One region of the Pseudoalteromonas sp. R86517 genome, then DNA from elsewhere that is predicted to be linked to it. Evidence: predicted binding sites of a transcription regulator. Region 1 holds the regulator's gene; the other holds the start of a gene.
The links. The regulator FliA, encoded in region 1, starts transcription of late flagellar genes. The targets are predictions, from matches to a motif close to CTAAAGNTNNNNNNNNNNNNGCCGATA.

Region 1 (14,339 bases):
TACGCTAATGCTAAATACCTTTGTGCTTGCTGGGCAAATACTGGCAATGCAAACCGGTTTGGGCTTTGCCTCTGTTATAGACCCTTCAAATGGTGCGAGCGTGCCTGCAGTTGGCCAGTTTTACTTAATTTTAGCGACTTTGTTATTTTTTGTTTTTAATGGCCATTTAATGATGATTCAAATGGTGGTGCATAGTTTTTCGGTGTTGCCTATAAATGGCCAGTGGTGGGCTGTTGATCATTACTGGGACATAGTAACGTGGGGCAGCTGGATGTTTACCACTGCATTGGTATTGGCTTTAGCCCCCCTAACGGCCATGCTCATTATTAATATTTCATTTGGTATTATGACCCGCGCAGCACCGCAATTAAACATTTTCTCAATAGGTTTTCCGTTTACATTAGTTGCCGGTTTAATGATTATTTGGGCCACCTTGGGTAATTTTGTAACCCAATTTGAGTTTCAGTGGTTAAAAATGATTGAGCTAATGTGTAGCCTTGTTGGCTGTACGGTGTAGGAGGGGCAATGGCTGAAGATTCAGGACAAGAAAAAACAGAAGAACCCACCTCCAAAAAGCTCGAAGATGCTAAAAAGAAAGGTCAAATAGCACGCTCAAAAGAACTAGGGACTATGTTTGTACTTATTTTTTCTGCAATTTCGTTGCTGTTGTATGGGCCCGAAATAGGCAAAGGCTTATACAATATTATGGGCAGGATGCTGTCTTTAAATCGCAGTGAAACCTACGACACCACTAAAATGTTTGCGGTGTGGAGTGAGGTGGCCAGTGCGCTGCTGTTTCCTATGGCGATGTTTGTTTTAATTATTGTTATTGCAGCATTTATAGGAAATACCTTACTCGGTGGCTTTAATTTTAGTTGGGAAGCTGCAGCACCTAAACCCAGTAAAATGTCGCCAATGAAGGGCTTTAAGCGCATGTTTGGCCCACAAGCAGCGATAGAGCTTGTAAAATCTATATTAAAGTTTGCGCTGGTGGCTATTTTTGCGGTGTTTTTGATTCAAACTTTTTTTGATGAAATTTTGCATTTAAGTATTGAAAGCGCACCTAGTAATATAATTCATGCCCTTGAAATACTCTCGTGGATGTTTTTAGGGTTGTCGTGCACTTTGGTGATTATTGCCGCAATAGATGCGCCTTATCAGAGTTATAACCACAACAAACAACTTAAAATGACTATGCAGGAGATCAAAGACGAGTACAAAAACTCAGAGGGTGATCCGCAAATTAAAGCGCGAATAAGGCAAACACAAAGGCAAATGTCGCAGCGAAGGATGATGCAAGATGTCCCCGATGCCGACGTAATTGTAACCAATCCTACTCACTATTCTGTGGCGCTAAAATATGATACTGAGCGAGCAGGTGCACCGATTGTACTTGCCAAAGGGGTAGATGAAATGGCTATGCAAATTCGTAAGATAGCCAAAGGTAACGAAGTACCGATTGTAGAATCCCCTATGCTTACGCGGGCGCTTTATCATACTGCTGAAATAGGCCAACAGATCCCAGATCAGCTATTTACCGCTGTCGCTCAAGTTTTAGCCTATGTATTTCAGCTTAAACGGTTTAAAAAAGGGCGTGGTAAACGACCTATTCCGCTTAAGTCTAAACTGCCTATTCCGGATGATTTTAAATACGATTAGGGTAAGCTGAGCTAACCACACTTTACAGGAGCGCCTTGCCTAAATACCAACATGGGGCTGCAAATTCAAACCATAAAGCCCATTCGCTCTTGTCTCTCACTTGCTTTAAATTTTGTATCAATACTCAATGAATCTATTGCTGGCTCTATACTTGGAATAGTTATTGCAATTTCAGGCTAGTGTCAATTTATTGAATTGTAGAGTTATGGATTTTAAAGCGGTATTACAACAACTTAACAAAGATAAAAAAGAGTATGCCAAAGGTGTTGGCACACCGCTACTAGTACTTGCAGCGCTGGGTATGGTTATTTTACCGCTGCCGCCATTTCTTCTTGATATATTATTTTCATTTAATATTGCCCTTGCCTTAGTTGTTTTACTGGTGACTGTTTACACCATGAAACCCCTCGAATTTGGTATGTTTCCCGCAGTACTGTTAATCGCTACAATCATGCGTTTAGCCCTAAATGTTGCCAGTACACGCGTGGTGCTCCTTGAGGGTCACAACGGGGGCGATGCGGCTGGTAAGGTAATTGAAGCGTTTGGCTCAGTGGTTATTGGCGGAAACTACGCGGTAGGTTTAGTGGTGTTTTTAATCTTGATCATCATAAACTTTGTAGTAATAACCAAAGGTGCTGGGCGTATTTCTGAAGTATCGGCTCGTTTCACGTTAGACGCTATGCCGGGTAAGCAAATGGCGATAGATGCCGACTTAAACGCTGGCTTTATTAGTGCAGAGCAAGCACGTGAGCGCCGCAGTGAAGTAACCCGCGAAGCCGACTTTTACGGCTCTATGGATGGGGCGAGTAAGTTTGTAAAAGGCGATGCCATTGCCGGTATCGTGATATTAATTATTAATATTGTTGGCGGCTTATTTGTGGGCATGATCCAACATGACTTGAGCTTTAGCCGCGCAATGGAAGTATATACTTTACTTACCATTGGTGACGGCCTTGTGGCGCAGCTTCCTTCATTACTGCTCTCTATTGGTACTGCTATTGTTGTTACTCGCCAAAACGAATCACATAACATGGGTGAGCAATTTAAAGCCCAATTAGGTAACGAAAAATCATTATTTATCGCCTCAGGTATTTTAATCATTATGGGGTTGGTTCCGGGTATGCCTCATATTGCTTTTTTAAGTTTAGGCGCACTACTTGGCTACTTAGCTTACTTTACTCAGCAGCAAAAATTAAAAGCCGCTGCTCTAGCTGCCCAAGAGGCTGAAAGTGGTGCCGTTGCCGGTACTGGCGTTGCAAACAAGCAAGAGCAAAAAGAGCTTGGATGGGACGATGTACAACAAATTGACGTTATTGGCTTAGAAGTTGGCTACAGGCTTATTCCGCTTGTTGACCAATCTCAAGGTGGTGAGCTGCTCAACCGAATTAAAGGGGTGCGTAAAAAGTTATCTCAGGAGCTTGGCTTTTTAGTACCGCCTGTACATATTCGCGATAACTTAGAGTTAGACCCTAATGCGTACCGTATTACCATGATGGGTGTTTCAAGTGGTGAAGGCGAACTCAAACATGGCGATGAACTGGCCATCAACCCAGGGCAAGTATTTGGCCCTATTAAAGGGGTTGAAACCAAAGACCCTGCATTTGGCTTAGATGCGGTATGGATAAAGCCTGATCAAAAAGACGAAGCACAGTCACTAGGTTACACCGTGGTTGACTCAGCCACTGTGGTAGCCACCCACATTAGCCAGTTATTAACTAACAGTGCCGCATTATTACTAGGGCATGAGGAGGTTCAAAACCTGCTTGATATGTTAGCTAAAAGCCATCCACGTTTAGTAGAAGGGTTAGTGCCAGAAGTACTACCACTGACAACCGTTGTAAAAGTACTGCAAAATTTATTAAACGAAGGTGTGGCTATTCGTGATATGCGCTCTATTGTTCAAACCCTTGTAGAGTACGGCCCACGTAGCCAAGATGCCGATGTTTTAACAGCTGCAGTGCGTATTTCGCTGCGCCGTTTAATAGTTCAAGACGCTGTGGGAATGTCATCAGAAATCCCTGTCATAACCTTGGCGCCTGAGTTGGAACAGATGTTGCATCAGTCATTACAAAATGCAGGCGACGAAGGTGCCGGAATAGAACCAAGCCTTGCTGAGCGACTTCAAACATCATTAAACGAAGCGCATCAGAATCAAGAAATGGCCGGAGAACCTTCAATATTGCTAACGTCAGGAATGTTACGCACTGTGTTATCTCGTTTTGTTAAGTACACCATACCGGGTTTAAGGGTGATGTCTTATCAAGAGGTACCAGATGAAAGACAGATTAAGATTGTCAGCTCAGTAGGCCAACAATAAAGATTTTAACAGGGGTTGAACCATGAAGATTAAACGTTTTTTTGCCAAAGATATGCGCACCGCACTGAAAGAAGTTAAAGATGAGCTAGGTGTTGATGCCGTTATTATGTCGAACAAAAAACTCGCTAATGGTGTAGAAATTGTTGCCGCAGTAGATTACGACAAAGCAGCCCCTAAAGCCGCAGCACAACCACAGGCAGCGCCTGCTCCGCAAAGAGCCGTGCAACAGCCTACTCATAACTTTGTAAAGCCAGAGCCTAAGCGTGCGCAACCTGAGCCACAAGCAAAAGTAGCTGATAGCTTACAAGCTTTATTAGAGCGTCAGTCGCCACGCCCTCGCTCTCCTGAGCTAGCCTCTATGTTTTCGCAATCAGGTATTGATACGTCTGAGCATTACCAAGAGCCAGCACAGCCACGTACGACAAATATGTTTGCTCGCGAAAATGAAGCGCCAAAACGCATGCAAACCCAAGCAGACAGCCTAGGCTTTGATGACTTAGATCAAGACTTTGACGATTTAGATGCGCCGGTTGCACCGCGTAGTCAAGCTAATAACAACGAAAGCGCCCAAATGAGCGCGATGCGTGATGAAATGAACGCAATTCGCCAGTTATTAGAACACCAAGTATCGGGTTTAATGCAGCAAGATATGGCACGTCGCGACCCTACACGTGCATGCATGATTGACCGTTTAGTTGGCATGGGAATAGATAAAGACGTTGCAGAGCAAATGGCGTGTTTTATCCCAGATGACGTATCGCGTCAGCAAGGTTGGAAAGCATTATTGCAAATGGTTGAAGATCAAATGCAAACCACCAATAACGAAATTCTTCGCCAAGGGGGTGTGTATGCCCTTGTTGGGCCTACTGGTGTAGGTAAAACAACCACAGTTGCTAAACTTGCCGCATTAGGCGCACAAAAGTATGGCGCCGACAAAGTTGCCCTAATCACCACTGATACATACAGAATTGGTGCGTATGAGCAGCTTGCAACGTATGGTCGTATTATTGGTTGTGGTGTTAAACAAGTAAAAGATGCCAATGAATTAGCCGAAGTTTTATATCATTTACGCAATAAGCGTCTAGTATTAATTGATACAGCGGGTATGAGCCAACGTGATTTACGCCTTACAGAGCAATTAAATACGTTAATGCGCAACCAGCGAGTAGATATACGTAGTTATTTAGTATTAAGTGCCACAGCACAAATAAATGTACTGCAAGAAACCGTAAGACATTTTAAAAAGGTTCAGCTAAGCGGTTGTATTTTCACTAAGTTAGATGAATCATTAAGTTTAGGTGAGATTATTAGTATAGCGATTCAAAATCGTCTTCCAATAGGGTATCTTACTAATGGTCAGCGTGTACCAGAAGATATTCGCGTTGCAAATGCTGAAAAACTAGTAAAAAAAGCTGAGCAATTGTATTTAAAAAGAGCAAAAGCACAACATTCAAGGCACCAAGCAGTGGCGCCAAGCACAGTAGGGATGTATGATTAACACAGTATTAGATCAAGCAAGCGGCCTGCGCAAAATGAGTCAAAACAACAACAACGGCGTAAAAGTTATCGCTGTCACTGGCGGTAAAGGAGGGGTGGGTAAAACCAACGTCTCTTTAAATACTGCTATTGCTTTAGGGCAGCAGGGTAATCGTGTATTAGTATTAGATGCCGATTTAGGCCTAGCTAATTGTGATGTAATGCTAGGACTACGTGTTGAAAAAAACTTATCTCATGTCCTTTCAGGCGAGTGCGAACTTGACGAGATTTTAGTTGAAGGCCCAGGCGGTATTAAAATCGTGCCTGCTACATCAGGTTCGCAAAGTATGGTGGAGCTAACCCCATCTGAGCATGCTGGGTTAATTCGTGCCTTTAGTGAGCTTAATACCGAATTTGATATTTTAATTGTAGATACCGCCGCTGGTATTTCTGACATGGTGCTGAGTTTTTCTCGTGCAGCGCAAGATGTCATGGTGGTGGTGTGTGATGAGCCGACCTCTATTACTGATGCCTACGCGCTTATTAAAGTACTTAGCCGCGAGCATGGCGTTTATAAATTTAAAATTGTTGCAAACATGGTGCGCAGTATGCGCGAGGGCCAAGAGCTTTTTGCAAAGCTCTCTAAAGTAACAGACCGCTTTTTAGATGTGTCTATGGAGCTTGTTGCGACTATTCCATATGATGAAAATATGCGTAAATCTACGCGTAAACAAAAAGTAATTGTCGATCTTTTCCCTAATTCACCAGCAGCAGTCGCGTTTAAAACATTAGCGACAAAAGCAGTAAAATGGCCTATACCTAATCAACCTTCAGGACATTTAGAGTTTTTCATTGAGAAGCTAGTAAACGGCTGATTATGACAACATCGGTGAAAAGAGCTATGGGATATCAATCAACACAAAATTTAAATGTGATTGTTGAAAAGCACGCGTCGCTTGTCAAAAAAGTGGCGTGCCATTTAATAGCTCGCCTTCCTCCTAGCGTTCAGCTTGATGACTTAATTCAATCGGGAATGATTGGCCTTATCGAGGCCTCAAAAAACTTTGACGCCAGTAAAGGGGCAAGCTTTGAAACGTTTGCTGGTATTCGTATCCGCGGCGCTATGCTTGATGAAATGCGCAGAGGGGATTGGGCACCACGTTCGGTGCACCGTAAAAGCCGATTAGTAGCCGAAACTATCACAGAATTAGAAAATAGCTTAAATAGAGAACCAAAAGATACTGAAGTAGCTGAAAAACTTGATATTTCGCTAGAAGAATACCATCATATTTTAAATGATGTTAATTCCAGTAAAGTGCTTGGTATAGAAGACCTAGGGGTAGATGAAGATGTTATTAGCCCTGCAGGTCAAGATTTAGCGCTAGACAAACCATTTAATAATGTTAAAAATGAACGGTTTAATAATTCATTGTTAGAGGCAATAAAGTCTTTACCAGAGCGAGATGCAATGGTGCTTTCTTTGTATTACAACGATGAAATGAATTTAAAAGAAATTGGGCATATACTCGATGTAAGTGAATCGCGTGTAAGTCAGATACATGGTCAGGCGATGATTAAGCTCAAAGCAAAAATCAATGACTGGATAAACTAGTAGTAAGTAAATTATAGGTTAAGACCTCACCGGAGGATGTTTTGGATAAAAACATGAAAATTCTTGTTGTTGATGATTTCTCTACAATGAGACGTATTATAAAAAATCTGTTGCGTGACCTAGGGTTCACGAATGTTCAAGAAGCTGACGATGGTTCTACAGCATTACCTATGTTGCAAAATCAGGTTTTTGACTTTGTTGTAACCGATTGGAACATGCCAGGCATGCAGGGTATTGACTTGCTAAGAGCCATTAGAGCTGACGAAAAATTAAAACATATTCCGGTTTTAATGGTGACGGCAGAAGCTAAAAAAGAACAAATAATAGCGGCAGCGCAAGCAGGTGTTAATGGCTATATTGTTAAGCCATTTACTGCTGGTACTTTGAAAACTAAATTAGAAAAAGTGTTTGAACGCTTAGGTTAATGAGAGGAGAGGCTTATGTCAGCACCAGCTGCGCCTCAAATTACTTTAGAACAAGCTCGTCAGCTCGTCGTTTTTTTAGAAAATGGTGAGCAAGATAAAGCAGATCAATTAATTTTAGATACTGCCTCTCAAGAGCAATCGCAGCTTTTTGCTGAAGTAGGTAAGTTAACACGCCAATTACACGAAGCCCTTAAAAGCTTTGAACTTGATACGCGTTTAACCGATTTAACCACTGATGCAATACCGGATGCGAAAAAGCGCTTAAACTATGTCATGGAAATGACAGAAAATGCAGCTAATAAGACAATGGATGCGGTCGAAGCAAGCCTTCCTATTGCGCAGCAGCTAGCAGATGAAATTGCACATATTAAGCCTACTTGGGATAGGCTTATGAACCGCGAAATAGAGCTGGGCGAGTTTAAAACCTTATGCCACAGCATCGACAAGTTTATGAACAGCTCTCATCATAAAACTGATGAGTTGCAAACTTTAATGACCAATGTACTAATGGCGCAGGATTTTCAAGATTTAACAGGCCAGGTTATCCGCCGTGTAATTGAATTAGTCAGAGAAGTAGAAGAAAGTTTAATCCACCTTTTAACAGCATTTGCTGCACAAGATGACAGCATTGTTGAAAGTAAAGAACAACAAGAAACAGAAGAACTGGTTGCCGCACAAACATTAGCAGGTCCTGAAGGCCCTATTATTGATAAAGAGTCGCGAAATGATGTTGTATCTGACCAAGACGAGGTCGATGACCTATTATCAAGTTTGGGCTTCTAAGAGGAGAGTAACTGCATGAGCTTTGAAGTCGATGAAGATATTTTACAAGACTTTCTTGTAGAGGCTGGAGAAATCCTAGAGCTTTTATCTGAACAGTTAGTTGAGCTAGAAAATAACCCAGAAGATACTGAGTTACTAAATGCTATTTTTAGGGGCTTTCATACCGTAAAAGGGGGGGCAGGCTTTTTAGCTATGACTGAGCTTGTTGATGCCTGTCATGGTGCTGAAAACGTATTTGATCTTTTACGCCAAGGGGTTAGAACTGTTAATTCAGAATTAATGGATGTGATTTTACAAGCACTAGATACCATTAATGAAATGTTTGCCACTATTCAAAACCGCGAACAGCCAGACCCAGCAGACCCTCAATTATTAGAAACCCTTCACAAACTTGGTCAACCGCCTACGGATGACGAGCTTACTGAAACAGCCCCCGACGTTGTTGAACAAGAACCCGCAGCTCCCGTTAGCGCAACAGATGATGAAGACCCATTTGCATTTGATGAACTATTTGATGCGGCAGGTTCAAGCCCTTCAGCAGATAGCACGCAAATTGATGAAATTACAGAAGATGAATTTGAAAGCTTACTCGATGAGTTACACGGCAAAGGCCAAAGCCCGGTGTCGCAACCAAGTGCAAGTGCAGAGCCAGATTCAAGTTCAGATATTACCGATGATGAATTTGACAGTTTATTAGATGAATTACACGGTGTAGGTAGTTTTGGTCCTGTTGCAGGAGATACCTCAAGCAGTGAGCCAGAAGTAAAACACACAGCACCACCGGCGGCTGTTGCAAATGATAGCGGTGATGATGAAATCAGCGATGATGAATTTGAAGCACTGCTTGATGAACTGCACGGTAAAGGCGCCGCACCAGAATCAAAAGAAGCTGACACACCTGCACCGCAGCCACCTAAGGCTGCACCTGTAGCACAAACGCCAGCAAAACCTACGCCAGAAAAGCCTACGCCAGCACCTGCAGCAAAACAAGCTCCGGCGGCTAAAGCCGCTGCGCCTACACCTAAAGTGGCTGAAAAACCAGCGAGTAGCGCTGCACCTAAAAAAGCTACGCCTCCACCTGCTGAAACCACAGTACGTGTTGATACAAAGCGTTTAGATCAAATAATGAATATGGTTGGCGAGTTGGTATTAGTACGAAATAGGTTGGTCAGTTTAGCGACCAATACAGACAGTGAAGCGATGGGTAAGGCGATATCAAATCTTGATGTGGTCACTGCTGATATTCAAGGTGCAGTAATGCAAACGCGAATGCAGCCTATCAAAAAAGTGTTTGGCCGATTCCCTCGCGTAGTACGTGACTTAGCCCGTAGCTTAAATAAAGAAATTGATTTACAGCTTGTAGGTGAAGAAACCGATTTAGATAAAAACTTAGTTGAGGCACTGGCCGATCCGTTGGTGCATTTAGTACGAAACTCAGTTGACCACGGTATTGAAATGCCAGCAGCGCGTGAAGCTGCGGGTAAGCCTAGAACTGGTAACGTTACATTATCGGCTTCGCAAGAAGGCGACCATATTTTGTTAACCATTAAAGATGATGGTGCAGGTATGGATGCGGAAAAACTGAAAAAAATAGCGATCAGTAAAGGCGTTATTGACCATGATCAGGCAAGTCGCTTATCAGATACAGAAGCGTATAACTTAATATTTGCACCAGGCTTTTCGACCAAAGAAGAGATATCTGATATTTCTGGCCGTGGCGTAGGCATGGATGTAGTAAAAACTAAAATTACGCAGCTTAATGGCTCTGTGAGTATACAGTCAGAGTTGGGCGTAGGGACTATTTTAGAGATAAAAGTACCATTAACACTGGCTATTTTACCTACGCTGATGGTTATTGTTGGTGAGCAAACGTTTGCGTTACCACTTGCTGGTGTGAGTGAAATATTCCACTTAGATTTAACCAAAACCAATGTGGTAGATGGTCAGCTTACAATTATTGTTCGTAAAAAAGCGATACCGCTATTTTACTTAGAGCATTGGCTAGTTAAAGGTGCTGATTGTTCTCAGCGAAAAGCGCAAGGTCATGTGGTAATTGTACAAATAGGTACTCAGCAAGTTGGCTTTGTGGTTGATTCATTAATTGGCCAAGAAGAAGTTGTTATTAAGCCTCTTGATGCGTTATTACAAGGTACGCCAGGAATGGCTGGTGCAACAATTACATCTGACGGTGGTATTGCGCTGATTCTGGATGTACCTAATATGCTTAAGCATTACGCAGGATAAAATGTAGGCATACCTGTGTATGCCTACACATAAATTTAATAAGAGAGCGCAATGGCCGTAAAAGTTTTAGTTGTTGACGATTCCAGTTTTTTTCGCCGTCGAGTAAGCGAAATTCTTGAACAAGACAGCGGTATTGAAGTAATAGGTTTTGCTGTTAACGGTAGAGAAGCCGTAGAAAAAACAGCGCAGTTACGTCCAGATATGATCACCATGGATGTAGAAATGCCTGTGCTTGATGGTATTAGCGCAGTAAAAGAAATTATGGCGAGTAACCCAACGCCAATACTTATGTTTTCTTCATTAACTCGCGACGGTGCAACCGCAACTTTAGATGCACTTGATGCCGGAGCTATGGACTTTTTACCGAAAAAGTTTGAAGACATTGCACGAAATAACGAAGATGCAATTAAGTTATTGCAAGCTAAAGTGAAGGAAATTGGTCGCAGGCGTGCACCGCGCCCTGTTAGGCCATTAACATCAAGTAAGACTACTGCTCCATCTGCAAGCAAACTTGCCACAACAAGCTCATCGCTTAAACAACCTGATAGAAGCTTTCAACGTGCTGCCCCAGTGCAGACAACAACTACATCCAGTATGCCCACGCGTGCCAGCGGTAAACACTATCAAATAGTGGCTATTGGCACTTCAACTGGCGGGCCAGTTGCTTTACAAACTATATTAACCCAATTACCTGCTAACTTTGCACACCCTATTTTGTTAATTCAGCACATGCCGGCGGCATTTACGCCTGCGTTTGCGGCACGTTTAAATAGCCTTTGCAAAATACGCGTTAAAGAAGCGCAACAAGGTGACAGTCTAGAAGCCGGCACAGCCTACTTAGCCCCAGGTGGACAGCAAATGATGGTAGAGGGGCGAAGTGGTAACAAAACGTTGCGTGTATTTGAAGATAATAGTGAACGTATAAGCTACAAACCAAGCGTTGATGTGACTTTTGCAAGTGTTGCCAAAAGCTACCAAGGAGATGTACTTGCTATTGTTTTAACCGGCATGGGCGCTGATGGACGTGATGGCGCGCGAATGCTTAAGCAATCTGGCGCAACAATTTGGGCGCAAGATGAAAAAAGCTGTGTTGTATACGGTATGCCTCAAGCTATTGCCAACGCTGGGCTTGCCTCTGAGCATTTAGCGTTAAACGACGTAGCAGCAAGAATAAAAAGAGAGACTGGTTGTGGATAAGCTCTCTGTTTTAGGGTTAATCATTGCGCTGAGCGCTATAGCGATTGGTTACTCTTTAGAGGGGGGCGTTGTCACGGCGTTATTTAATGGCCCTGCACTTATTATTGTACTTGGCGGCACCTTAGGGGCTGTTATGTTGCAAACGGCCATAAGCACCTTTAAAAAAACGCTAAGCATGAGCCATTGGGTGTTTTTTTCACCCCAGTACAATATTGAGCAAGCCATAGAGCAAATTAAAACGTGGTCGCATAAAGCTCGTCAGGAAGGGTACTTAGCGCTTGAAAAAGAGGCACTTAGTCACCCAGATCCTTATGCAGCAAAAGGGCTTAGTTTACTAGTAGATGGGTGTTCGGAGCAAAAGTTACGCGACACATTAGAAATAGATTTAATGCTTGAACGAGACCGCTTACTTGAAGCAAGTAAAGTGTACGAAGCCATGGGCGGATATAGCCCAACTATAGGTATTTTAGGGGCTGTACTTGGCCTTATTCAAGCAATGTCATTTATTACCGACCCTCAAAAGCTAGGTGCAGGGGTCGCCACCGCATTTATTGCAACAATATATGGGGTGGGTTTAGCTAACTTATTATTTTTACCTATGGCCAATAAGCTTAAGCAGCGAGTAGATCAAAAAATGCTTTACCATGAAATGATGGCCGAAGGGGTGATTGCTATAAGCCTTGGCGAAAGTCCTATAAACATAGAATTAAAGCTTGAAGCTTATCGCACAGAGCGCCCCAATGTCGTGGTAGAGTAACTTTTATGTTACGCCGGCGCTTACGTCAATCAGCTGAAAAAAATCAACATACAGAACGTTGGTTAGTCTCTTATGCTGATTATATGACCATTATGTTTGCCTTTTTTGTGGTTATGTATGCCATTGCCATAAATAAAGAAGAAAGTTTTCAAATCCTCTCAGACTCCCTAGAACAGGTTTTTGACAAATCAGCAAGGCAGCAATCGCAACAAGGTGAGGGCGTTACTGGTGAAGGGCTACTTACTGACCGTGTTACCCCAGAGCAAGAGTTATTGTACGGTGAGAGCATTCAAAAACAGGAGTCTGGCCCAGAGCTGCTAGATGGACATAGTGATACCAGCAATATAAAACAAAAACATTTAGGTAAACCACTCGATAGTCTGTTAACTAAATTACATTCAGCACTTATTGATGAAATTCGTGATGGAGAAGCAAGTTTAGAGCTCAACCAAGATTGGCTTATTATTGAGCTAAGTTCAGGAATGCTCTTCTCAAGTGGTAGCTCTGTGGCCCACGCGCGAGCAAAACAAGTCGTAAAAATTGTAAAAGATATTATTGCCCCAGTAGATAACTACATAAGGGTAAGAGGTTACACAGATAACGAAAGTATTCGCAATGAAATGTTTCGCTCTAACTGGGAGTTGTCAGTTGCACGGGCGACCTCTATTTTAGTTGAATTAGAAGCGTTAGGAATTAACCCAGCTAGAATGGCAATCGAGGGGTATGGGCAATACTCACCTTTTGCCGATAACGACACCGCAGCGGGTCGAGCAGAGAATCGTAAAGTTGTTATTGCGCTTTCTAAGTATGGCTTAGTACAACAAACCACCGAAAATGAAGCTGAGCCTGATGAGCAAGTGCAACAAGCTGCGCCTGAGCCAGAGGTGGAACTTCCCTCTGATGATAACTCTATTAAAATAATTCGTTTACCTCATGGTGGCATCAGAATCACCACGCGCAATGAACAGTAATTAGGACTTAATGTGAAGATTTGGACAGTAGCAAATCAAAAGGGCGGTGTAGGTAAAACCACAACGGCTGTCAGTCTTGCTGGTATTTTGGCCTTGCAAGGTAAACGCGTATTACTCATTGATACCGACCCTCACGCCTCACTAACGTACTATTTTGGTATTGATTCTGAAGATTTAGAAGTCAGTGTGTACGATATTTTTGCTCGCGGCACCTCAATGCAAAGTGAAGAAATACTTCAAGCATTGTGCCCCTCTACCATGGAAAACCTGGATATATTGCCCGCGACGATGGCTATAGCAACCCTCGATAGAAGCATGGGCAATAAAACGGGAATGGGCTTAATTTTAAAAAAAACACTTGCAAAAATTAGTGAACATTACGATTATGCGCTGCTTGATTGCCCGCCCGTTTTAGGTGTTTTAATGGTGAACGCATTAGCCGCCAGCGAACGTATTTTAGTGCCTGTGCAAACTGAGTTTTTGGCGCTCAAAGGGCTTGATAGAATGATGCGCACTATGGAATTAATGCAAAGCTCTCAAGCGAAACAGTACCAATATACTATAATCCCTACTATGTATGATAAGCGCACTAAAGCGTCGCTTGAAGCCTACAAAACGTTGCAAAATACATATAAAGATAAAGTATGGCCAGGGGTGATCCCCGTTGATACAAAGTTTAGAGATGCAAGCCTTGCACAAAAGGTGCCCATAGAGTTTTGCCCACGTTCACGTGGGGTTTACGCTTATAAAGCGTTATTAGATTATTTAATTGGACAAGGTTAATGAATGAGTAAGCAATTATTTGCTAATGAAAAAGTAATGACTCAATACTTAGGGGCGCTATTATGCGAAGACGAACCTGAGGAAAACCTTGAGCCTGTAGCAAAGCTACTTGAGC
Region 2 (18,800 bases), 330 kb from region 1:
TTAATGATTTTTCGCGACCAGCTTGTAGGTAAACGGCAGATGACATAAGGCTTCTCAGTTGTAATAAATAAGCGCTGTATTTTAGTCAAGCATAGGGCAACATACAATGAATGTTTTGCAAGGGAGGTGTAAAGCACGTTAAAGTACGGATAATTCCCATATAAATTAGTTTTTTGGAACATCACTGTGGCCAACACTGCTTTAAGCCCTGAGTTACAACAGCTTGATTCTCAATGTCGCTCATTTATTACTTCGTTAATACATGCCGATGTAGCACACGACATAACGCATATTGAACGCGTAGTGCGTGTTGCCATTCAATTATGTCACGCCGAGCAAGCCAATATGAATATTGTTTTGCCAGCGGCGTGGATGCACGATTGTGTTGCGGTGGCAAAAAACCACCCTGATAGAGCAAAAGCATCTACTATGGCGGCAGATAAAGCCATTGCGTTTTTAAAATCAATTAACTACGACGCATGTTTGTTTGATGATATTCATCATGCTATTGCTGCCCATAGCTTTAGCGCCAATATAGCGGTTAAAACTGTAGAAGCGCAAATCGTGCAAGATGCCGATAGAATGGATGCACTCGGTGCAATAGGCGTTAGCCGTTGTATGAAAGTAGGGGGCTCTATTAGCCGCTTACTGTATAACCCTGATGACCCATTTTGCGTTAACCGCGAAGCAGATGATAAAACCTATACCCTTGATCATTTTTTTATTAAATTGCTTCATATTGCTAAGAGCATGAATACGCCCTCAGCTAAAGCCGAGGCAGAGCGACGCACAGAGTATATGCATGCGTTTTTAGAGCAGCTAAAATCAGAAATTGGTCAATAATATGAGCGCTCCTTTATTATCGGGCATTGATCATTGCCACCTTAATGTTGAAAACATCCCAGAAGCGCTAAAGTGGTACAAGCAGGTACTAGGCTTTAGCGTAGTTGAAGAGCTTGTCTTTTGGGATGAAAATGGCAAAGGGCCACTCACACTTGAAGATAGCGCAAAAACAACGCGTTTAGCGTTATTTGAAGGGCAAGGGCGAAGCAAAGGTATTGCGTTTGCAGCCACCGGTGCACAGTTTATTTGTTGGGTTGATTATTTAAATGGCTTAAACATAAAAACAGTACTGGCCGATCACGGTGTAACGTTTTCACTTTATTTTAAAGATAACAGTGGGAATAGCCACGAAATAACCTCTCATGACTACCCGCACATAAAAGCGGTATATGGTGATGTAAAACAAGGCTCACGCACGCGCAATACTTAGTGTTGCTCTTGATATGCGTTTTTAATTGCGATTATAGCATCGAGCTTATTTACAAATAAATTGATGAGGTGGGGGTCAAAGTGTTTACCCGCTTGTGCTTGCATATGCTCAAGCGCCTCTTCTACACCCCAAGCCTCTTTATACGGGCGTTTTGAGGTAAGGGCATCAAATACATCTGCAATAGCCACAATACGCCCTTCAACCGATATTTGTTCGCCTTTTAAACCATTAGGGTAGCCACTGCCATCCCACTTTTCGTGGTGCTCTATAGCCAGTTTATGGGCAAGTTGTAATAGCGGTGATGAGGAATTTGCTAAAATTTGCGCGCCAATAGCCGCATGCTGTTTCATGTGGTCAAATTCGTCAGGGGTTAATCGCCCAGGTTTTAATAAAATAGCATCCGGAATACCTATTTTACCTACATCGTGCATGGGGGCTGCTTGGCGAAGTAGCTCTGCTTGTTGCTCACCCATGCCAAATTCTAATGCTAATAATTTACTGTATTGGCTCATCCTAGCAATGTGCTCGCCAGTGTCTGTGTCTTTGTACTCTGCAGCGCGGCCTAATCGATGTACTAAATCAACATGGGCTTGCTTTAATTGCTCGGCTTGTACAAGCGATAAATGCGTTTTAACACGTGCGCGCACAATCGCAGGGCTAATAGGTTTAGTAATGTAATCAACAGCACCAAGTTCAAAGCCTTTAAACTCATCGCTTTCATCACCCAAAGCCGTTACAAAAATAATTGGGATATGCGAAAGCGCGGGTGTGCTTTTAAGTATTTCGCACACCTCAAAGCCATTCATATCGGGCATCATGATATCGAGTAATATAAGTTTAGGCTGTTCTTTTTCTAGTAGCGCAAGTGCTGCAGCGCCCGATTTAGCAAAAGACATACGGTATTGATTACCTAATACTTCTCGCATGACTTTTAAGTTAGCAGGTTCATCGTCAACGATTAATATACGTGGTTTGTCGTTGCTAAAATCCATTCAATATTCTCATTCTTGGGTAAACTCTTTAATTAGACCGTCTAGCACGTGTTGCGCCTGATCAAAGTCAAATTCATCAAATGCGTTTACAACCTCATTTATTTGAGTTTGTAAGTGTGCAGGGGCGTTATTTTCAAGCTGCGCAAGTAAATCATCGTTGAGCTCGGCGCTTTGCGCTTCATGGTGTAGCGTTTCACACAGTGACTTTAATTCAGCCGCACTTAGCGTGCTTTTTTGTTCATTATTTTCACTCTCAGCAGGCGTGATTTGTGCGCACTCATCGCCTGATATTAATTGCGTTATTGTCTCTAACTCGCCTTTTATTTGTGTTACTAACGCTGTAGATTGCTCAGAAGTTTGCTCGCGCTCTAACTTGGCTAATAAATTCATTAATGTTGTTAGGCCTAAATTACCAGCGACCCCTTTAAGGGTATGTATCAGGCTATTGGCGTCTTTAATCTCAGATAACTTACTGTTAAATAAAATATCAAATCGTTTATTGCTGTCATTGATAAATTTGGCAATTTCGGTTAACTGCTTACATTTATTACCCCAAAGCATCACACCTTTTTCAAAGTCGATGTGTTTAGCCTCAGGGTCTGATTGGCTAATAACCATATCTTTAGCAATACCTAAGCCAAGCACCTGGGCAATTTCTTGGTTAAGCTGATTTATATCTATCGGCTTATTAGCAAAGCCGTTCATGCCGGCACGTTTAGCTGTGAGTTTATCTTGCTGTAGAACGCTTGCCGTTAACGCAATAATGGGGGTAAATTTAAGCTGCCTTTGCTTTTCTATGGCTCTAATTTTTGTGGTTGCTTCTATGCCATCACACTCAGGCATATGAATATCCATTAAGATGACATCAAAATCTTGTTTCTCGAATATTGCAATAGCCTCTAAACCGTTGCTTGCTTTGCTTACCAAATGTTGATCTTTAGAAAGTAATAACGAAAGCAGCTCGGTGTTTTGCTCAATATCATCCACCACAAGTACCCTTAGCGATGGTAATTGAGTGTGCAGGCCATCGAAATGGTCTATTTTTTCTGCATCGCCTTGTTTAAGCGGTAAAGAGAAGTAAAAGCAGCTACCTTTGTTTTCTTCACTGACTAGGTTTATAGTGCCGCCCATTAGCTCTACTAATTGTTTACTAATGGTTGTTCCAAGGCCTGTACCGCCAAAGCGACGAGTAGTGGTGCCATCGGCCTGAACAAACGGCTGAAATATAGCTTTAACACGGTCTTTGGCAATACCTATGCCGGTATCTTGCACTTCAAAAAAGAGCTGATCAGTTTGCGTGGTACTTACAGTTAGCTCAACCGAACCTTGCTCGGTAAATTTAATGGCGTTACCGATGAGGTTAGTTAAAATTTGCCTTAACCTATCTGGGTCGCCATAGTAAGTTGTGGCAACAGAATCTTTAATGTTCAACTTTAAACGCAAGTCTTTCTTTTTTGCTTCAAGCCAAAATGTCGAAATAATGCTATCGAGTACTTGTTTTAAACTAAAGTGAACGGGTTCAATAGTTAGCTTTCCGCGCTCAAGTTTTGCGGTATCAAGCACTTCGTTAAGTAACCTTAATAATGAACGCGCCGCATTATTAACTGTAACCAAGTGTTTTTGCTGTTCTTGGTTTAGCGGAGTGTCCATCAGTAGGTCGCTAAAACCGATAATAGAATTCATCGGCGTGCGGATCTCATGGCTCATATTAGCCATAAAAGATTGCTTAGCGTGCGCTGCTTCTTCAGCTTGCAATTTTGCCTGTTCAAGTTTGTCTTCGTATTCTTTTTGCTCGGTAATATCAACCAATACCCCATCTATCCACTGCGGGTTATTATCTTTATCACAGGTAATACTGCCTTTATCTAATACCCAGGCAACTTTGCCGTTACGGTGGCGAATACGATACTCTACCGAGTACTTTAAACTTGAGGTCATGGCTTGCGCTACGGCTTCGTTTACCGTTGGCTGATCTGTTTTTAAAATAAGGTCGTTAAGTTCAATGCAGCTTTCTGTGAACTCTTCTGGCGTGTACCCTGTTAGCTCAGCCACTGTTGGGCTGATAAATAACATGCTCCAGTTTTCGTCGTACTTACAGCGAAAAGCAGCGCCAGGCATATTATCCATTAAAGAGCGGTACTTTTGCTCTTTTTCAATAAGACTTTGCTGCATAGCGCGTTGTTCGGTTAAATCGGTGATAAAGCCAACATATAACGGCATATGGCCTGGCTGATTAACTTCCCCTATACCTAAGCGAATAGGAAAAAGGTGGCCATCTTTGTGTTTGGCAGACACATCCCTATTTATACCAATTACTTTTCCTAGATCTACATTTTTGGCGTGAGACAAATAGCCATCATGGTGGCGAGCGATTTCATCGGCCATCAGCATTTTTACATTATGACCTTGAACTTCGTTTTCTCGCCAACCAAAAATTTTGCTGGCCGCTTCGTTAAAGCTCAAAATAATGCCGGTGTGATCTATAGTCACAATGCCATCAATAGCAGTGCCTAAAATAGCATTTAGTCGAGATTCATCCGCCGATTTTTCCTCAAGCAGTAAGCGGTATCTAACCATGCCATTTATAACTGCAATGACACAGGTTATAGCAACGGTCGCGGTAGCTACGGCAATAGCCACAAAAGCAAGCTCAGTGGTTGACTCTTCGTAATCGGGTAAAAGCGGAGAGGTTGCAACAAAGCGGGTAGCAGCCATACCCATATAGTGCATACCTGCCACCGCTGAGCCTAAAATAACAGCGGTAATAGCGCGGGCTTGCAGTTGTGATAAATTAGGTAGCAAACGCGTTAAATGATAACGCGTAAAAAGTGCTATGAACGATAAACCAACAGCGACCACAATTGATAAAGCAAATATGATTGCATCATAACGTAGTAACGGGGCCAGCTCCATTGCTGCCATGCCGCTGTAGTGCATTGTACCAATGCCTGAGCCTAGTAAAATAGAGCAAATAATAAGGTGTTTGTATGACCCTTGCGATTTTACTAAAATCGAAAAAGCGTACTGACATGCAATAAACGCCGGTAAAAAAGACAAAACGGTAATGATTGGGTCGTAGTGTATTTCTGTGCATAACGAAAAGGCCAACATACCTATAAAATGCATACTCCAAATACCGGCCGATAAAACAGTGGCACCGGTCACATTGGCTAAGCGTTTATAGCTTTCGAACTTTGTTTGCTTTGCTACATCAACCAACCAGATCGTAAAAAAGGCAGCAAAAATAGCGGTAATGACCGATAAACTAACCAGTATAGGGTTATATGCACCGTTGATAATGAGGCTCGGATCGTGGTCGGTTATAAAAAATGCAGACAGCATAGTGGCTCAAATTAGTATCTTTATTGAACTAGTTTAATAGATTTATTTTATAAATAAACTGTTAATCTAATAATTTATATTATAAATCAGCGAGGTTACTTTTTAGCATTAAAGTATTAACATGCGTAACGTGCTTCATTAATAAGACGTGATTTTGCGTAAATAAAAATAATAATAAACACTGAGCCCACTTATTTATCGCTAAATAACTGCATTGATTAAATAAGGCTTTATAATACGCTTTTATTTATATTTAGAGCATACACCTTGTTTGAGTATCAGCTAAAACGCAGTGCAAGGCGTAAAACAGTGGCAATAAAAGTTAGCCAAAAATTAGTTACTGTTTATGCGCCTACGCACGTGCCAAAACTACAAATAGAACAATGGCTGTTTAGTAAAAAAGAGTGGGTAACTGCGCAATTACATAAACAACTTAATGCCATTGATACTCAACAACACCCGTTTAAAAACCAGCAAATAATGGTTTTTGCTAAGCCATATACCATTACTTTTGCAAAAGGGACACGCTCGCATGTTCAGCAATCCGATAGCGAGTTTACTATTTACACTTCTAATCGAGTAAAAAAACAGCCTGAAAAACGCAAGCAGTTACTTTGCCTTGCCCTTGAAGAAACGCTAACAAACTACATTGAAATGCGTTTAGCTTATTATTGCCAACAGATGTCAGAAGCATTACCGACTAAATTGACGATTGGAAGTTATAAACGTAAGTGGGGGAGTTGTAATTCTCGGCGAGAGCTAACCTTTAGCCTTAACCTTGTTGGGGCGCCTCATCGTATAATTGATTATGTTATTGTGCACGAATTGGCTCATTTAAAGTATTTGAACCACAGCAGCGCTTTTTGGAAGCGCGTAGCTAATTTTTATCCCGATTATAAATCTGCATCAGCATGGCTTAAAAACCACGGGGCAACATTACAGTGGGTATTTGATAATTAGTCTAAAAATGAAGTTTTAAATAGTAATGAAAAAGGTATAGAAAAGGATACTGAAGATAAGAAGTGGTGGAGGGAGCTGGATTCGAACCAGCGAAGGCTGAGCCGTCAGATTTACAGTCTGATCCCTTTGGCCGCTCGGGAACCCCTCCACACTATTTTGTTACATTTGGCCCCACTTAACTTAGCGGTAAGAAAAGTGGTGGAGGGAGCTGGATTCGAACCAGCGAAGGCTGAGCCGTCAGATTTACAGTCTGATCCCTTTGGCCGCTCGGGAACCCCTCCAATGCAACGGCGCTGATAATAGCAAACTGCGTATTTAAGTAAAGAAAAAAGCTAAAGAAATTTGAAATAAAGCCGATAAATATCTACCAGTTATCATAATCGGCTAAAGACTATGCAAATCGATGATTTGTTAATCACAGAGAGTCAACTAAAGACTAGGCTAAATAAAAGTGTGCATGAAAATCGCAGAGGCGAATTCTCACTTTTATTAGCGATGCTATCGCACGATGTGCTGGATTTTAGTCAATTTCACTTGCCAAAAAGTGAAACGCATAGTGCTTATGTAGACGAAGAACAGTTAAGGGAGCGCTTTGGTGCTGGACCAAAGCAATTATTAGCTCCCGAAAAATTTGATATGACCATAGGGCAAGAGCACGCGTCGATGATTGTTCAACAAGGCGAGCAAGCAGGCATGAAAGCAATAAAATTAAGCCACTGCTTAAAGCCTGAGCCACTAGCGATTAGAGATGACAAGTTACATATTCCTTTAACAGTAATCGATAATTGTGAACTATCAGTACGCAGGCGCTTAAATGACACGCACACCGCGCTTGCAAGTCCACAAATGGACGCCGCAGCATTTTATGACGATTTAACTAATGAGGCTATACATAAGCCATTGCTTGTTGCTAACGCATAAAAATAATTTAACACTTGTGCGTTTTAAAAGCCTAAAACACCTTATATTTAATAACCGGTTATGCAATAAAATAGAACAATTCTTTTTTTGTTTAAAAAAAGCATCCACAAATTAAATGCAATTGCTATAATGGCTGCAAATGGTATGACTTGAGTGCCATTATCATTAAATCAAGGTAATTAGGAACGTAATGAAGAAAACATTCACGCTAAATCATGAGAAAATCAAATACCCTCGTATGGTTGATGCTGCAAAGCATGAAGTGAAAAAATATTTGAAAAGAGAGCGCAATAAAACGCTACCTGTTGAAGCTGATTACTGGGCGTTTGACTGTAAGTTTGGCACAAGTGCCGATGATGCCGAAGTTGTTCACGTAGCTGAAATTAACAACAAGATCAGCGAAATCGAAAAGCAGGCGCTTACTTCATTCTATGTTGAGATTTTAGCTAGACCTGCGCAGCGTGAATCGTTCGATCTAGATGATGATGAATAACCAATAGCAATATTGTAGAAAATGGACCTAGATGGTCCATTTTTGTTTATGGCAGTTATTAACGTGTTTAGTGGTATAGAGTAGCGCTTAAATAAAAAGCTATTTTATGCTAAGTGTTTAGCTTATTTTATACACTGTGACACTTTTTATATTTTTTACCGCTTGCACATGGGCAGGGGTCGTTTCTGGCAACTTTTATATCGGCGGCCGGATTAATAATACCCTCTAAATAACGCCATTCACCGTCCTCTTTTATAAAGTCTGATTTCTCATCTAATTCACAATATAAGTTTTGGTAAAAATAATACGCGTTAAAGGCAACATAACCTCGCTCATCACTTTGCTGCGTATCGCGCACAACTAATTTTACAAAGCGGCAGCTATTGGCAAAGTCAGCAATTTCATTTACTGGGTTTTGTGCTTGTTTTTCTTTGGCGTAAGTTTTAAATACATAAGATGCATTTTTTAATGCATAAGCACTAAAGCGCGAACGCATTAGTTGCTCAGGTGTTGTTGGGGTTTTTATATCAAGATGATAAGGCTGGCAACAGTCGCCATAATTAAGCTGACTGTTGCATAAGCAAGCGCTAGTACTAGTTACACTCATAAAATACTAATTAACATAAATTAAAAATGCATTTTACCAAGCTTATTGAGTAAGTGATATTGCTGTAGTGCTGGTTTTTTTAGTAAAGCAAAATAGCTTAGCGCTTCTTTTGTTTAAATTAAGCGATAAATTAACAAGCTGCTGCTCACTTACTATATCTGTCCACGTAATAATGGCTGCAAAGTTCCCATTATGAAGTGCTGAATTAAGTACATACTCTAAATTTACTAAATGCTTTTGTCTTATTACAAGCAGTTTGCTGGTATCTATAGAGCAGCTATCTAGCAAGGCTTTACTAGGCACATGGTCGGGCGCAATCAGTAAGGTCCACGCGTTAGAGCTATTGTATTGGTGCAACACTTTTAGCATCTCAAACGTAGCAGAAATTTCATCTTCTACTTTTATTAAGTTTACCGACTCACTTTCATTATGTTGTTGGTAGCTTTTAACGGTTCTTACGGTAATTGGCTGTAGCATAGGTCTCACTCACTGGGTTTATATACAGTACATGTATACAGTAGTTTATACAGTTGTTGTGTGCAAGCGTTTTTTGTTATTTTTTATACAGTTAATGGTTTTAAAAAATAAATAATAAAAATAACACTTTAAAAACAGTGTGTTATAATTTAAGTCGTGTAAGTGAAAGCTGAGGGTGTTTGCAGTACTGTATAAAGTGTAGCAGCGTTATACAGTACTTAAGGGATGGCTATACAGTTATTTTAGTGTGTTTTACAGTGCTTAGCTGTTAGCTATACAGTAGTTAGTCATTTTTTGGGATTAAGTGGGCAAACTGAATTTGGTGGATTTGCTCATACAAACTGGCTGCATAGCACTGAGCGTCTTTAAGACGTTTGGTGTCGATATATTTTCTTAAATCATTTAAAGCAGCGGTTGCCGGTTCATAGCCTTGGCTGCTGGCTAAACTCAGCCATGCTGCTGCGTGAAATACGCTTTTTGGTACGCCTTGGCCTTTGACAAAAAATAACCCTAAATAAAACTGGGCGCGATGATTTCCGGCCATTGCGGCAAGGCGCATCCACTTAGCTGCCAACGGTGCCTGGTTATGCTTTAAATAATACAGTGCTTTGTTAAGTGTTGTTTGCTCACTTACATCACTCTTGTTTTCAGCGCTGTGGTTTGTAGGCTGTGTTACAAAATCTAAAATATTGTTTAATTGCTGCTCTAAGTCTTGTCCGCTAGGCTGAGTCTTATTCATATATTTTCTTTTTTATAGTTTCTACGTCAACAGTTTAGTATATCGCAAGGTAAAATGTCCTGTTTATACTTAATTTTATGGTAAAATCACGTCACTTTTTACTATCACAAGTCTATTATGCTCGAAGCTCTATTTAAACTCCGCGAAAACAACTCCAATGTGCGACGCGAAAGCATTGCTGGAATCACTACTTTCATTACTATGGTTTACATTGTATTTGTAAACCCTGCAATGCTTGCGGAAGCAGGCATGGATCAAGGTGCTGCATTTGTTGCTACCTGTATTGCGGCTGCTATTGGCTGTTTTATTATGGGATTGTGGGCTAATTACCCTTTAGCACTTGCGCCGGGCATGGGTTTAAACGCATTTTTTACTTACGGTGTTGTACTGGGCATGGGTTATAGCTGGCAAGCTGCATTAGGTGCGGTATTTATGTCTGGTTGTATATTTTTAATATTAAGTTTGTTTAAGGTCAGAGAGTGGATAATTAATGCTATCCCTCTGGTTTTAAAGCAGGCTATTGCCACTGGTATTGGTGCGTTTTTAGCGTTAATTGCGCTTAAAAATGCAGGCATTATTGTTTCAAGCCCAGCTACATTAGTACAGCTTGGCGATATTACTTCGGCAGGTCCTTTATTAGCTATTTTAAGCTTTTTTGTCATTGCTGCTTTGCTTTATCGTGATATAAAAAGCGGCGTACTTATTAGCATTTTGCTAGTAACGGGCATTGCGTTAAGCCTCGACTTAGTTGAGTACCACGGCGTAATGTCAATGCCACCGTCTATTTTACCTACCTTCATGCAACTTGATTTTGCAGCAGCCTTTGAGCTTTCTATGCTGAGTGTAATCTTTGCGTTTTTGTTTGTTGATTTATTTGATACATCAGGCACGTTAGTTGCTGTAACTCAAAAAGCAGGCTTAGCCGATGAAAAAGGCAATATGCCACGTTTAGGGCGTGCTTTAAGTGCCGATAGTACAGCTACTATTGCGGGTGCAATGTTAGGTACTTCTACCACTACTTCTTATATTGAGTCTGTGGCCGGTGTATCGGTTGGTGGGCGTACTGGCTTAACAGCTGTTGTTGTGGGTATATGCTTTTTACTAATGATGTTTTTTGCGCCGCTTGCGCAAATGGTGCCGGCTTATGCAACAGCGGGTGCTATTTTATACGTTGCGGTATTAATGCTGCAAAACCTTAAGTTTGTAAACTGGGATGACATGAGCGATGCAATTCCGGTAAGTGTGGTACTACTTATGACGCCGCTTACATTCTCTATTGCGCACGGTATTGCTCTTGGTTTTATATCGTACACTGCGGTTAAAGTACTGTGTGGTAAACGCGATCAGGTTAGTATTAGCGTGTGGATTTTAACAGCGTTATTTATTATCAAGTTTGCATTTTTATCGTAATAGCTAATACCCATTCTTTTAGCTAAGAGGCTTAGTTTGAGGGTGGGTAAACATTTATTATTTAGTGTCTATCGCTCATGCCGCTGCGTTGTTATACCTTGCGTATCTATGTTGTGGTAAATGAGCGTTTATAATGTAGTTAGCGCTAGGTAGTGCCTCAAAATACGTTAGTATTTACCCATTGGTAAAAGCTTAACAGATACAAAAAAGCCCATAAATTATGTATGGGCTTTCTTTTGGGTATTTAAAATTACCATTTCTTTTTAGGTGCAAATAATACGTCTAAGTCATCTTGCTCTGCTTCTGCTTTTTTCTTCAAGGCAGTGGCATTTGATGCTTTTAGTTCGGTGCTTATTTCTTCTAAATAGGCTTCAACTTCTTGGCGTTTTGCGTTTACGTATTCATCAGAATAGGTAACGGCACTAAGTGTGGCATAGGCTTTTTCAAAATATTGCCTAGCAGAGCCCACCATGCTCGCTGAGCGAGCAGATAAACCGCGTTTAATTTGGCTTTCTATATTAATTCTGAGTTGTAACTTTTCTAGGCGTTTATCTTCTGCTGCAAATATTTGGCTATCTACACGGCCTTTACTGTGTTCAGAGCGCATAATAACTCTAAGCTTTTTTATGCCCTGAATTAACGAGACTAACTGCTTATCGTTACTTGGTAACGATAAATTGTCGCTGCTATTACCTTGTACTGCACCACTTAGCTTTTCTTTAGCTTCGTTCATTCTGCTTTTTAATGCTTTAGAATTAGGTGAATGGTTCACCATAGCGTTAAGTGCTTCGTAACATCTACGTTGTAAAACGCGTATAATGTTTTCAGAAAGCGGAATATTAGCGCTATTCATAAGTGCTTCTTCGGTTTCTTCAATTATCGCTTTTTGTTTTGTTAATTCTTTGCGACGTTCAATTTCTTGCTTTTCTTTATGCTGCTGTACAGCGCTTACCCACAGTGCAATCACTATCAGTGCCACTATAAGCACAATTATAATCGAAACGATCATGGCTTAATTCTCGGATTCATAATCTATTTTTTTATATTACATCAAATATATGCTTTGAGGGTAGCTTTGCGCTGATTAACTTAAAAATATGTTAAAAATTAGATATAAGAATAATGTATTATAAGTTGAACCTGAATAAACATCGCTATCTGCAGCGGGTTTATTATGCTAGCCTTAATGCTTAAATAATGAAAATATACGTGCTTACTTTGCCAAGTTTTAACTAAATTAAACTTGGTTTTGCTTAGTATTACCATCATATAAGCTTAATAATAACGTTAAAAACTGCAACCATGAAATTACAACAACTTAGATACATCGTAGAAGTTCAAAACCATAAGCTAAACGTATCAGCAACTGCTGAGAGTTTATTTACCTCACAGCCTGGTATATCTAAACAAGTGCGCATGCTTGAAGATGAGCTAGGTGTACAAATTTTTGGCCGCAGTGGTAAGCATTTAACGCATGTAACGGGGGCCGGCGAAGAAATAATTAACATTTCTCGCGAAATTTTATCTAAAGTCGAAGGTATAAAAGCGGTTGCTAATGAGCATACGCTGCCTGATCAGGGTAAACTAAATATAGCCACAACACATACGCAAGCACGTTATGCTTTGCCAAGTGTTATTCAGGGCTTTATGAAAAAATACCCAGCTGTTTCGCTGCATATGCATCAAGGTACACCACAACAGATTTCTGATGCAGCAGCGCGCGGTGATGCAGATTTTGCCATTGCAACTGAAGCACTTCATTTATACTCAGATTTAGTTATGCTGCCTTGCTATCATTGGAACCGCAGCATTGTGGTGGCAAAAGATCATCCTCTAGCACAAAAGGCCGACAATTTAACCGTTGCCGATATAGCGCAGTATCCGCTTATTACGTATGTATTTGGGTTTACTGGGCGCTCTGAGCTTGATAAAGCATTTAATGCGCACGGCCTTGAGCCGCACATTGTGTTTACTGCAACCGATGCCGATGTAATTAAAACTTATGTAAGGTTAGGGCTAGGTGTAGGTGTAGTCGCTTCAATGGCCGTTGATCAATTAAGTGACACAGATTTAGTGTGTATTGATGCCAGCCATTTATTTGAAGCTAGCACAACTAAAATTGGCTTTAGAAAGGGCAGTTTTTTACGTACTTATATGTATGACTTTATTGAGCGTTTTGCCCCGCATTTAACTAAAGAGCGAGTAGAGCGAGCAAGCTTATTACGTAATCAAGAAGATGTTGATGCGTTATTTGCCGACATAGAACTGCCGGTAAAATAGTAAGACTTTAACTATATAAATACTAAAAAACCGCGTATTGCTAAAATACGCGGTTTTTTGTTTTTATACGCTTAACATTCAATAATGTTTACCGCTAATCCACCGCGAGCGGTTTCTTTATATTTGGTTTTCATGTCGTTACCGGTATCGAGCATGGTTTTAATCACTTTATCAAGCGACACCTTTTGCTCGCCACTGCCACGTATTGCTAGGCGAGAGGCATTAATTGCTTTAATGGCGCCCATGGCATTGCGCTCAATACACGGTACTTGTACCAATCCGCCTACAGGGTCGCAAGTTAGGCCTAAATTATGCTCCATGCCTATTTCGGCGGCGTTTTCAACATGTACTACATTACCACCAACAATTTCGGTGAGTGCGCCGGCAGCCATTGAACAGGCAACACCTACTTCACCTTGGCAGCCTACTTCTGCGCCCGAAATAGAGGCATTTTTTTTGTATAAAATACCAATCGCCGCTGCGGTTAATAAATAGCGTGTGGCTATGTCGCGGTCCACTTCTTTAATAAATGTGTGGTAGTACATTAAAACGGCCGGCAATATACCCGCAGCACCATTTGTTGGCGCCGTGACTACGCGCCCACCTGCGGCATTTTCTTCATTTACAGCTAAGGCAAATAAATCCACCCAATCCATTGCTCTGAGTGGGTCATTACTCACTTCTACATTTAGCTTTAAATACAAACTAGGTGCACGGCGTTTAACTTTTAAACCACCTGGTAAAATTCCCTCAGTGCGCATGCCACGTTCAATACAGGCTTTCATTACTTGCCAAATATTAAACAGCTCGTCTTTAATATCGTCTTCTTTGCGCAGCGTTTTTTCGTTATGCATCATTAAAGTAGATACACTAAAGCCTGATTCTTTACACAGCTCTAGTAAATCTTTTGCACTTTCGAACGGGTAAGGAGCCGGGTTTTGTTCGCGTATATCAAGGGCTGCTTGTTTTTCGTTTTCAAATTCTTCATCGGTAACAATAAAGCCGCCGCCAATAGAGTAGTACACTTTGCTATATACTTTTTCGCCATTGTTTGAGGCAATAATTTCCATTGCATTAGAGTGCTTAGGTAAGGTTTTGCGGCGATGAAAAACAATAGCCCCTTGCTTAGGAAAGTTCGCTTTATGGGTTTGGTTGAGGTATATCACTTGCTCTTTTTCAATGGTGGCAAGGATATCGTCAACTAAATCGGCATCTATTGTTTCTGGGTCGTAGCCGGCAAGCCCTAATATAACGGCTTTACCAGAGCCATGGCCTACGCCGGTTTGACCCAGTGAGCCATAAAGCTCTACCTTTATATCGGTAACAGAGGTTAAAAGTTGTTGCTCTTGTAGGTCATTAACAAATAAGCGCGAGGCACGCATTGGGCCAACGGTATGTGACGACGATGGGCCAATACCAATGCTAAACATATCAAATGCACTGATCATACTATGGGTCTCTACTTTATTTACTCAGCCCGAAAGCTGTTCTTTGAACGGTCGAGTATCATAACGTTAATTCTATATTATGTAACTATTTGGCCGTAAGTTTTACACTGGTAGGGCAAGCTGTTTTGTAAAGTTTTTTATAATGCTAGCCGTTGCTCCCCACAGTAATCCGTGCGGTGTACTAAACCCTCGCAAGGTGATGGTTTTGCCAAAACGTTGAAAAGGAATGGGCTGCCAATTGGCCTCGTTTGAAAGCTGGGTAAGCGACAGTAAAAAGCTAGCTTGCACTTCATTATAATCGTTCTCCCATACTGTGTGTTCATCAAGTAAACCCACAAATGGGCTAATGCTAAAGCCAGTTAGGGTAGAGTATTGTGGCAGCTGCCCGAGCACTTTAACATTACTAGGCGCTATATTAAGCTCTTCGTGTAGTTCTCGAAGCGCTGTGGTGCGCAGGTGCTTATCGCTTTGCTCAAATTTACCGCCGGGTAAACAAATTTCCCCAGGGTGATGATGTAAATAAGTAGGGCGTTTGCACAATAAAATATGCGCGTGGTTATCAACATCAATAATAGGCAGCATAACCGCACTGGCACGCTTTTTACGGGTATCTTTTATTTGATTTGGCGCAGCAGTAGGGCTTAGCTGAAACCGCGCCATAATATGTTCACTATTCAAAGCGTTCTACTGTTTTAATAAAGGAAGTATTTTATTCACTTTATCGTATGTTTCTTGGTATTCCAATTCGACTTTAGAATCAGCGACAATACCACCGCCGGCCCAGCAATAAATGTGTTCGTTATGACAAACCAATGTACGGATTGTAATACTGGTGTCCATATTACCGCAGGCGCTTAAATACCCTATAGAGCCACAGTAAATACTACGCCTATGAGGCTCTAGCTCTTCAATTATCTCCATAGCTCTAATTTTAGGCGCGCCAGTGATTGACCCTCCAGGGAATGCTGCTTCAAGTTGATCAACACACGTTTTGCTCTCATCCAGTTCTGCCGTTACGGTACTCACTAAGTGATGCACTGCCGGAAAGCTCTCAATAGCAAAAAGTGAGGGCACCTTTACAGAGCCAGGTTTTGCAACCTTACCTAAATCGTTACGCAGTAAATCAACAATCATTACATTTTCTGCGCGGTCTTTGGATGAGTTTTCAAGGGCTCTGGCTTGCTGTTGGTCGGCGATTGCGTCGGCCATGCGTGGCAAAGTGCCCTTGATAGGTTTTGTTTCAACTATATTGTCGTGAATTGCAATAAAGCGCTCTGGCGATATTGATAAAATGGCGCCACGTGGGTGGTTAATAAAGCTAGAAAATGGCGCTTTATTAGCCTCACGCAATACTTTGTAGGCTTGGAAAGGGTCGCCTTTAAAACCGGCACTAAAGCGCTGTGCTAGGTTGATTTGATAGCAATCACCACTTTTTAAATAATCTTGTATTTGCGCAAATTTGTCAGCGTATTCATGTTCACTCATATTTGAGTGCCAATCGCTGGTGAGCGAAAACTGTGCAGGCGCTACATCGGTTGCTAAATATTGCTGGTAAAGCGCTAAACGGTTCACCTCAGGTTGGGAAACGTAAAACCAGCTTTGCTGGTGTTTATCAAATATCAGCGCATCTAAATAAAGGCCAATGGCCATTTGTGGCAACGTTATATCGTGTTTTGCCGTGCGTGGCATGTACTCAATAATACGCCCTAAATCGTAACCAAAATAACCAAGCCAGCCGCCATTAAAAGGCAGGTTATTAGCGGCTTTTTGCGCGCTAAGTTTACTTAGTTCATCGTTCATTATTGTAAAGGGGCTACGCGAGTCAAGCTGCTGATTAAATACGCTTTGATTGTTGTTTACTTCTAAAATAGCGTGAGGCTCTATCGCAATAATATCAAAGCGACTATTTATGTGCTCGCTATTGGCTGAGTCTAGTAATACGGCATAGGGTAAATGCGCAAAATGCGCGAAAACATCAATGCAGTTTTGTGTTATGGCTAATTTTACACAATTTTTTTCATTGTTTAGCATTTACTGCCCCTTTAAGAACTGGCTCGAAACGGGCTGGGAGGGTATCATAAGTCAAATTTTTTTGGCAGCGTTTAGTATCAAATCTACGTTGTAATTAAAACAGTGCAAACCACCGTCACCGGTTTGGTATAGATTACGCTTAAGCGTAACGCTAACTTAAGGAACCACTATGAGTACAATCCGTCAGCAAGACTTTATTGATAGCATTGAAGATGCGTTGCAATATATCTCTTTTTATCACCCCCTTGATTTTGTTCAAGCGCTAGAAAAAGCCTACAACAAAGAACAAAGCAAGGCTGCAAAAGATGCAATCGCGCAAATTTTAATTAACTCGCGTATGTCGGCTGAAGGCAAGCGTCCATTGTGTCAAGACACGGGTATTATTACCTGTTTTGTAAAAGTAGGGATGGATGTTAAGTGGGATAAAACAGATTTAACCGTACAACAAATGGTTGATGAAGGCACACGTCGCGCATATTTAAATCCAGATAACCCACTACGCGCTTCTATTGTAGCTGACCCTGCTGGCACACGTAAAAACACTAAAGATAATACCCCTTCAGTTGTACACATCGATTTAGTGGCGGGCGGCGAAGTAGAAGTAATGGTTGCAGCGAAAGGCGGCGGCTCAGAGAACAAAAGTAAAATGGTTATGCTAAACCCATCTGACGATGTAGCTGCATGGGTAGAAAAAACGCTACCGACAATGGGCGCTGGTTGGTGCCCGCCAGGCATGCTAGGTATAGGTATTGGCGGAACCGCCGAAAAAGCAGCGGTAATGGCAAAAGAGTCGTTAATGGACCCGGTTGATATTCATGAATTAATGGAGCGCGGTGCAGAAACAACGGAAGAAAAACTGCGTTTAGAAATTTTTGAACGTGCTAACAAACTAGGTATTGGCGCGCAAGGTTTAGGTGGTTTAACAACGGTTGTTGATATTAAAGTAAAAACAGCGCCTACGCATGCAGCATCAAAACCTGTTGTGATGATCCCTAACTGTGCAGCTACGCGCCACGTACACTTTACACTAGACGGCTCAGGCCCTGCAGATTTAAAAGCGCCTAAGCTAGAAGACTGGCCAGAAGTGACATTTGAAGTAGGTGAAGGAACTCGCCGTGTTAATTTAGATACGTTAACTAAAGAAGACACCCGCGAGTGGAAAATGGGAGAAACTGTTTTACTCTCAGGCACTATTTTAACAGGCCGTGATGCTGCTCATAAACGCTTACAAGATATGATCAATTCAGGTGAAGGTTTACCTGAGGGCGTTGATTTTGATAATAAGTTTATTTATTACGTTGGCCCAGTTGATGCTGTAGGTGATGAAGCTGTAGGCCCTGCAGGCCCTACTACCGCAACACGTATGGATAAATTTACCGATATGATGCTAGAAAAAACCGGCATTGTAGGCATGATAGGTAAAGCTGAGCGTGGTCCTGCTACAGTTGAGTCGATTAAAGAGCATAAATCGGTTTATTTAATGGCTGTAGGTGGTGCGGCATACTTAGTATCTAAAGCAATTAAAAAAGCACGCGTGGTTGCCTTTGAAGATTTAGGTATGGAAGCAATCTACGAATTTGAAGTAGAAGATATGCCAGTTACGGTTGCTGTAGACAGCGAAGGTGCTAACGCACACACGCAAGGCCCTGCAATTTGGAAAGCTAAAATTGAAGAGCTAGACGGCAAGCTTAAATAAAGGTTTATGTAATCTAATTACAAAGCGAGCTTAGGCTCGCTTTTTTTGTATTTGTTTTATGAAATATTAAAAAAGCGCAAATTACCCTTCAAATAAACACCTCAGACCAGTTGTGGTAAATCTGCTTTTTT

Region 2: a site for FliA is predicted at 6,900-6,926, ahead of SJY38_RS04805 (VC2046/SO_2500 family protein). Genes of this name have one in related genera too.

The regions. Positions count from the first base shown of each region.
Region 1 covers NZ_JAXHCB010000001.1:735,678-750,016, forward strand. The annotation lists gene fliR (flagellar biosynthetic protein FliR) at 1-517, shown strand, start outside; gene flhB (flagellar biosynthesis protein FlhB) at 526-1,659, shown strand; gene flhA (flagellar biosynthesis protein FlhA) at 1,865-3,976, shown strand; gene flhF (flagellar biosynthesis protein FlhF) at 3,999-5,474, shown strand; gene SJY38_RS03225 (MinD/ParA family protein) at 5,467-6,327, shown strand; gene SJY38_RS03230 (RNA polymerase sigma factor FliA) at 6,354-7,064, shown strand; gene cheY (chemotaxis response regulator CheY) at 7,106-7,489, shown strand; gene SJY38_RS03240 (protein phosphatase CheZ) at 7,505-8,272, shown strand; gene SJY38_RS03245 (chemotaxis protein CheA) at 8,288-10,516, shown strand; gene SJY38_RS03250 (chemotaxis response regulator protein-glutamate methylesterase) at 10,568-11,713, shown strand; gene SJY38_RS03255 (flagellar motor protein) at 11,706-12,470, shown strand; gene SJY38_RS03260 (flagellar motor protein MotB) at 12,476-13,441, shown strand; gene SJY38_RS03265 (ParA family protein) at 13,454-14,224, shown strand; gene SJY38_RS03270 (chemotaxis protein CheW) at 14,228-14,339, shown strand, end outside.
Region 2 covers NZ_JAXHCB010000001.1:1,064,688-1,083,487, forward strand. The annotation lists gene SJY38_RS04765 (class I SAM-dependent methyltransferase) at 1-46, opposite strand, end outside; gene SJY38_RS04770 (HD domain-containing protein) at 187-843, shown strand; gene SJY38_RS04775 (VOC family protein) at 845-1,273, shown strand; gene SJY38_RS04780 (two-component system response regulator) at 1,270-2,265, opposite strand; gene SJY38_RS04785 (MHYT domain-containing protein) at 2,275-5,607, opposite strand; gene SJY38_RS04790 (M48 family metallopeptidase) at 5,917-6,567, shown strand; tRNA gene SJY38_RS04795 (tRNA-Tyr) at 6,631-6,715, opposite strand; tRNA gene SJY38_RS04800 (tRNA-Tyr) at 6,764-6,848, opposite strand; gene SJY38_RS04805 (VC2046/SO_2500 family protein) at 6,961-7,488, shown strand; gene SJY38_RS04810 (DUF6172 family protein) at 7,679-7,981, shown strand; gene SJY38_RS04815 (YchJ family protein) at 8,109-8,588, opposite strand; gene SJY38_RS04820 (SulA-like leucine-rich domain-containing protein) at 8,631-9,065, opposite strand; gene SJY38_RS04825 (tetratricopeptide repeat protein) at 9,349-9,804, opposite strand; gene SJY38_RS04830 (NCS2 family permease) at 9,922-11,214, shown strand; gene SJY38_RS04835 (hypothetical protein) at 11,465-12,223, opposite strand; gene cysB (HTH-type transcriptional regulator CysB) at 12,517-13,494, shown strand; gene SJY38_RS04845 (L-serine ammonia-lyase) at 13,566-14,942, opposite strand; gene SJY38_RS04850 (CoA pyrophosphatase) at 15,045-15,620, opposite strand; gene pabB (aminodeoxychorismate synthase component I) at 15,627-16,973, opposite strand; gene SJY38_RS04860 (fumarate hydratase) at 17,143-18,669, shown strand.